DNA from 2 places in the Stenotrophomonas thermophila genome. Region 2 is predicted to be linked to the other one. Evidence: predicted binding sites of a transcription regulator. Region 2 holds the regulator's gene; the other holds the start of a gene.
The links. The regulator HrcA, encoded in region 2, represses chaperone genes, less so after heat shock. The targets are predictions, from matches to a motif close to TTNGCACTCNNNNNNNNNGAGTGCNAA.
Positions count from the first base shown of each region.

Region 1: the regulator HrcA is predicted to act here: its motif matches at 1,323-1,349, upstream of rpoH (RNA polymerase sigma factor RpoH).

Region 1 is NZ_CVIW01000001.1:124,659-128,068, forward strand. It holds gene BN1263_RS20810 (RHS repeat domain-containing protein) at 1-182, opposite strand, end outside; gene rpoH (RNA polymerase sigma factor RpoH) at 436-1,311, opposite strand; gene ung (uracil-DNA glycosylase) at 1,589-2,302, opposite strand; gene BN1263_RS00595 (response regulator) at 2,312-3,154, opposite strand; gene ftsX (permease-like cell division protein FtsX) at 3,162-3,410, opposite strand, start outside.
Region 2 is NZ_CVIW01000029.1:391-3,800, reverse strand. It holds gene dnaK (molecular chaperone DnaK) at 1-780, opposite strand, end outside; gene grpE (nucleotide exchange factor GrpE) at 962-1,477, opposite strand; gene hrcA (heat-inducible transcriptional repressor HrcA) at 1,541-2,605, opposite strand; partial or broken gene BN1263_RS13255 (AAA family ATPase) at 2,721-3,410, shown strand, end outside.

The DNA.
Region 1 (3,410 bases), on a different contig from region 2:
CCCATCAGCAGCAAGCAGCACAGCCAGGCGCCTATAGCACCAAGCTTGCGAGTTCGATCTTCAAATGCCCCCCGAAGCGGGTCGACACACCGCCTGCAGTTCCCCCGAACCTGCGCATCATTCCAATCCATGAAAGAGCCTTGAAGCAAGGCTTGGCATTCATAGCACAGGAAGGCAGTCATCGGAGTCCAACTCCAGGACTGAGGCCAAAATGACCATTCTGAATTGGACAGGCCCTGGGCTATAAACCTCGCGAGGGATTGAACGGCCACCGGAAGCGCATGACTGCCAGCCATGGGCCGGTACTACTGAATCCGCCGATCAGCGGCTGGCATTACCAACTGCCATGCCGGCCAAACGAAAAGCCCCGACCAACGCCGGGGCTTTTCATCAGAACGGGTTCCGGAAATAGGAACCGAACCTAAGATCTATGCCTTACGCGGTGAACAGCGCCTTCATCTTCTTCAGCGCGTTCGCCTCAACCTGGCGGATGCGCTCGGCCGACACGCCGTACTCGTCGGCCAGCTCCTGCAGCGTCACCTTGCTGTCGGCGTCCAGCCAGCGACGGCGGATGATGTCGCGCGAGCGAGCATCCAGTTCGGCCAGGCCTTCGCGCAGCAGCTGCATCTGGTTGTCTTCGCTGTCCTCGCGCTCGTAGGCCATCGACGGGTCTTCGTCATCGGCAACCAGGAACGCAGCCGGCGACGGCGGTGCGTGTTCGTTGTCCTCGTCGGTCGGCGCGTCGAAACCGATATCGCGGCCGGACAGGCGCGACTCCATTTCCATGACTTCGCGCTCGGACACGTTCAGGTCCTTGGCCACCGCGCTCACTTCCGCCGCGTTCATCCAGCCCAGGCGCGTCTTCGACTTGCGCAGGTTGAAGAACAGCTTGCGCTGCGCCTTGGTGGTGGCGACCTTCACGATGCGCCAGTTCTTCAGGATGAACTCGTGCATCTCTGCACGGATCCAGTGCACGGCGAAGGAGACCAGGCGCACGCCCATGTCCGGGTCGAAGCGCTTGACCGCCTTCATCAGGCCGATGTTGCCTTCCTGGATCAGATCGCCCAGGGCAAGGCCGTAGCCGTTGTAGCCGCGGGCCACGTGCACCACGAAGCGCAGGTGCGAATGCACCAGCTCGCGGGCGGCGTCCAGATCGTTGCCGTCGCGGAAGCGACGGGCCAGGTCCTGTTCGTCATCGACCGACAGCACCGGGATCTGGTGCACGGCACCGATGTAGGCGTCCAGCGAACCGAGCGCACTGGGAATCGGGAGATTGTTTGCCACAAGGGCAGTAGAGGTGTTCTGGCTCATATGCACCCATCTTAGCAGTCCGGGATTTGGACTGCTAAAGGAGGAAAAAGTTCCAGCATCCTATTGATGCAACACTGGTCCCAAACAGAGCCCTACCGTAGCGCGATTTGATGACAGTGGCGAGCGCGCTTTTCGGGATTCACAATCCCTTGGAATTCAAGCAATTACCTGCCGGAAACCGGCCGATTCCGGTCAAGCGGAGCTGAACGGGCCGTTCTGGAGGCCCATTCAGGCCGGGAACGTTGTCCGGCGTTCAGGTCCGGCCGCCAGCCGGCGCTCAGAGCACCGAGCGCGGCGGCAGCGACCAGTCGATCTGGGCCTGGCCGCGACGCTGCAGGTACTCGTTGGCCATCGAGAAATGGCGGCAGCCGAGGAAGCCACGATGGGCCGACAGCGGCGACGGATGCGGGGCCTTCAGAACGCGATGGCGACGGGTATCAATGACCTTGCCCTTCTGCTGCGCGTAGGCACCCCAGAGCATGAACACCAAGCCTTCGCGTTCGCGGTTGAGCACGTCCACCACGTGATCGGTGAAGCCTTCCCAGCCACGGCCCTGGTGTGCGCCGGCCTTGCCCTCCTCCACCGTCAGCACGGCATTGAGCAGCAGCACGCCGCGTTGCGCCCACGGGATCAGGCAGCCGTGGTCCGGGCGCGGGATACCGAGATCGCTCTCGATCTCCTTGTAGATGTTCAGCAGCGACGGCGGCACCGGCACGCCCGGCGGCACCGAGAAACTCAGGCCATGCGCCTGGCCACGGCCGTGGTACGGGTCCTGGCCGAGGATCACCACCTTCACCTGCTCGAATGGCGTGGCGTCGAACGCGGCGAAGATCTGCGGGCCGGGCGGGAATACCGCCGCGCCACTGGCCTTGCGCTGGCGCAGGAAGCTGGACAGCTCGCGCATCTGCGGCTGCAGGAGGTAATCGCCGACATGCTGCTTCCAGCTCGGTTCCAGCTGGATCGTCGGGGTGTCCGCTACTTCATCAATCATTGCACCACTTCATCGAATCAGGGGTCCATCGTTCAACCGGGCCAGGCGAAGCTGGAACAGCACCTTGGTGACCAGCAGCCGTTCTTCGATCGGCTTGAGTACCAGGTCGTTGGCGCCGGACTGCAGCAGCCCGGTCTGGTTGTGCGGGTTGCCGTCGCCAGTCATCACCAGCACCGGCAGGCGGCGCTTGCCGTAACCGAAGTCCACGCGCACGCGCTGCACCACGTCGCGGCCGCTCAGTTCGCCCTTCAGGGTGACGTCGGTCAGCACCAGGTCGATGCGATGGCGGCTGCGGCCCAGCGACTCGGCGGTGAGCAGGGTGAACGCCTCTTCGGCGCTGACCACGTGCAGCACGTTCAACTGCTGGCGTTCGAGCATGCGCTTGGTGGCCTCGGCCACCACGCGGCTGTCCTCGATGTAGAGGATGGTCGCGCCGGGAATGGTCTGCGGCTGCACATAGCCGCGGATGAAGGTCGCCAGCGCCTCGTGGCCCAGCGCCTTGTCGAAATAGTCGGTGACGTACTCGGTGAAGCGACGCTGCTCCAGATGCTGCTGGGCATCGCCGGACACCACGATCACCGGCACGTAGGCCTGGCCGGCCGCTTCGCGGATCATCCGCGCCAGCGCCAGGCCGTCGCCATCACGCAGGGTCAGCGAGGTGGTCACCAGGTCCACCGGGCCCTGCGCCAGCGCCTGCTGCGCATCCTCGATGCTGTCGCAGCCGATCACCTCCACGCCCGGCAGGTCGCGCTGCAGGACGTCGGCGATCAGCTTGCGGACCAGCTTCGAGCCATCGACCACCATCACCCGCGTCGCGGGCCCTTCAAGGTGCTTCAGCGCTTGCGGTTGCATGCCGGTCTCAGGTGTCGGTCGGTCGGGTCTGGCGCAGGAAGTGGCCGGTGACCAGCCACGCACCCAGCCAGCCCAGCAGCAGCGTGCCGAGCAGGACCAGGCCACCGTGCAGCAGGTCCAGGCCGTGCAGCACGAACGGGCTGCCGTAGCTGCGCGAGAGTTCGGCCAGCGGCACGCGCAGCGCGGCACCGGCGGCGCCGATCAGGGCCAGCGCAACCGCGCCGGCGCCCAGGCCATACCACGCACCCAGGTACAG
Region 2 (3,410 bases):
GGCCAGCGGATCCTTGCGCAGGTCGATGCCCTGGTCCTTGTTGAACTCTTCAACCAGGTACTCGATGACGCGGTTGTCGAAGTCTTCGCCGCCCAGGAAGGTGTCGCCGTTGGTGGCCAGCACTTCGAACTGCTTTTCACCGTCGACGTTGGCGATCTCGATCACCGAGACGTCGAAGGTACCGCCGCCCAGGTCGTACACCACGATCTTGCGATCCTTGTTGTCGCCCTTGTCCAGGCCATAGGCCAGCGCGGCCGCAGTCGGCTCGTTGATGATGCGCTTGACGTCCAGACCGGCGATGCGACCGGCGTCCTTGGTCGCCTGGCGCTGGCTGTCGTTGAAGTAGGCCGGCACGGTGATGACCGCTTCGGTGACCTTCTCACCGAGGAAGTCCTCGGCGGTCTTCTTCATCTTTTCCAGCACCTTGGCCGAGATTTCCTGCGGCGCCATCTTCTTGCCGTCGCTGGTGGCCACCCAGGCGTCGCCATTGTCATGGGCCAGGATGCTGTACGGGACGTGGGCGATGTCCTTCTGCACCTCGCCATCGGTGAACTTGCGGCCGATCAGGCGCTTCACCGCGTAGAAGGTGTTCTTCGGGTTGGTCACGGCCTGGCGCTTGGCCGAGGCACCGACCAGGACTTCGCCGTCCTTGGTGTAGGCGACGATCGACGGGGTGGTGCGATCGCCTTCCGAATTCTCGATGACGCGGGCCTTGCCGCCGTCCATGATCGCCACGCACGAGTTGGTGGTGCCGAGGTCGATACCAATGATCTTGCCCATGGGGGAGACTCCTGAGGATGCTTGTTGGGGTCAGTCCGGCCGTTCGGCCGGTGGATGAATACGATGTGGGGGAGGCTCGTGGAACATTCAAGCCATCCTCCGAACGCTGTGTTTCCGGTCATCCGGCGCGTTCAGCGTCGGGTCGGGTGGCGGTGGCTGTCCGCCGCCCGGTCCCGCGGGATCACTCGGCGGCCACCACCACCAGCGCCGGCCGCAGCAGGCGCTCGTTGAGCAGGTAGCCCTTCTGGAACACGGTCACCACGCTGCCCGGGGCGGCGCCCGGGGTCGGCGCCTGGCTGATCGCCTGGTGGTGTTCCGGGTTGAACGGCTGGCCGATCGGGTCCAGCAGGACCAGGCCGTTGTCGGCAGCGACCTTGAGCAGCTGCTTGTAGGTCAGCTCCAGGCCTTCGCGCAGCGGATGGGCGTCATCGCCAGCGGCCTTCAGGCCGGCGTCCAGGCTGTCGAACACGGGGAGCAGATCGCCCAGCAGCTTCTCGTTGGCGAACTTGCGGGCCTGTTCGATGTCACGGGCAACGCGCTTGCGCTGGTTCTCCAGGTCGGCGCGCTCACGCAGGGCATCGGCCTTGACCTGTTCGATTTCGGCGCGCAGGCGCTCGACTTCGTCGTTGACGCCGGCGGTGGCGGCCGCATCGGCGGCACTCTGCTGGGATTCGATATCTGGCTGTTCGTGGTTCATGTCTGGGTCCCTGGCGGTCAAACTCCGCCTCCAACCACCCTAGTGTGGGCGGGATGCTGCGTTTCAAGCGTCGGATGTTCCCGGCGTGCGCGAGGCCGGTGAAAAGGCGGCGCCGAGCACATCGGCCGTGGCCTGGACCAGCGGGATCACGCGGTCGTAGGCCATCCGCTTGGGACCGATCACGCCCAGCACGCCCAGCACCTGGCCGTTGGCGGTGTACGGGGCGGTGACCAGCGAGACGCCCTGCAGCGGCATCATCCCGGTCTCCTCGCCGATGAAGATGCGCACGCCCGGCGCCTGGATGGTCCGCTCCAGCAGCTGCAGGATCTCGCGCTTGCTGGAGAACAGCTCGAACAGTTCGCGCAGGCGCTCCAGGTCGGACAGGTCCTGCACCCCCATCAGCCGGGTCTGGCCGGCCACCAGCATGTCGTCGGCCGGCGGCTGCAGGGCCTGTTCGGCCAGTTCGATGCTGTGCGCCAGCAGCTGTTCCAGTTCGGACCGGGCATCGCGCAGTTCCAGCAGCAGGCGGGTGCGGATCTCGGCCAGCGGCAGGCCGGCGAAATGCGCATTGAGGTAGTTGGCGACCTGCTCCAGCTGCCCCGGCGCAAACTCCTGGCGGGTCTCGATCACCCGGTTCTGCACCTCGTTGTCGGCAAATACCAGGATCGCCAGCACCCGGCGCCCGTCCAGCGCCACGAAATCGATCTGGCGGAAGGCGAACTGCTCGCGCCGCGGTGCGCTGACCACGCCGACGAAGTGGCTCATCGCCGACAACAGTTCCGAAGCGCTGCCGAGCAGGGCCTGGGTACTGCCACCGCCGGCCAGCTCCTGGCGCAGGCGGGCCAGCTCGCCCTCGCCCGGCGGCTGCATCTGCAGCAGGCTGTCGACGAATACCCGGTAGCCGTGCGCGGTCGGCACCCGCCCGGCCGAGGTATGCGGCGAGGCCAGCAGGCCCAGGTCCTCCAGGTCGCCGAGGATGTTGCGGATGGTGGCCGGGCTGACCTCCAGCCCGGCCACGCGTGCCAGCGTCTGCGAGCCCACCGGCTCACCGTCCTGGATATAACGCGCGATCAGCGTGCGCAGCAGATGGCGCGCACGCGGGGCAAGCTGGTCGGGAGAACCGTGCATGGAATCAACCTGTGAGACACGGACACTAGATAATGGCGGCGCATCACCTTGGCAAGTCATTGGACCTCCCGCGCCCGCGTGCTAGCGTTGCGCGGCTGCTGATACCCCCTTACCCATGCTCAGACATCTTTCGATCAAGGATTTCGCCGTCGTCCGCGCTACCGAACTGGAGTTCGGGCCAGGCATGACCGTGGTTTCAGGCGAGACCGGCGCCGGCAAGTCGCTGATGGTCGACGCGCTGGGCTTCCTGTCCGGCCTGCGCGCCGACAGCGGCGTGGTCCGCCATGGCGCCGCCCGCGCCGAGCTTTCCGCCGAATTCGCGCTGGAGCAGCTGCAGGCCGCCCGCCAGTGGCTGGCCGACAACGAGCTGGACGACGAGGACCAATGCCAGCTGCGCCGCGTGATCCGCGCCGACGGCGGTTCCCGGGCCTGGATCAACGGCCGCCCGGTGACCCTGGCCCAGCTGGGCGACCTGGCCTCGTTGCTGGTGGAGATCCACGGCCAGCACGAACAGCAGGCCCTGCTGACGCGCCCGTCGCAGCTGGCGCTGCTGGATGCCTATGCCGGCAACGAGAACGAACGCCGCCAGGTACGGCGCGCCGCCGCGGCCTGGCAGGCACTGGTCGATGAATCGCTGGCGCTGTCGCAACAGGGCGACGTCAGTGACCGGATCGGCTTCCTCGAGCACCAGCTGCGCGAACTGGACCGGGAAGACCTTGAGCCGGAATCGATCGCGGCACTCGGCGCCAGCCACCGTCGCCAGGCCCACGCCAGCGCCCTGCTGAGTGCCTGCCAGGCGGCCAGC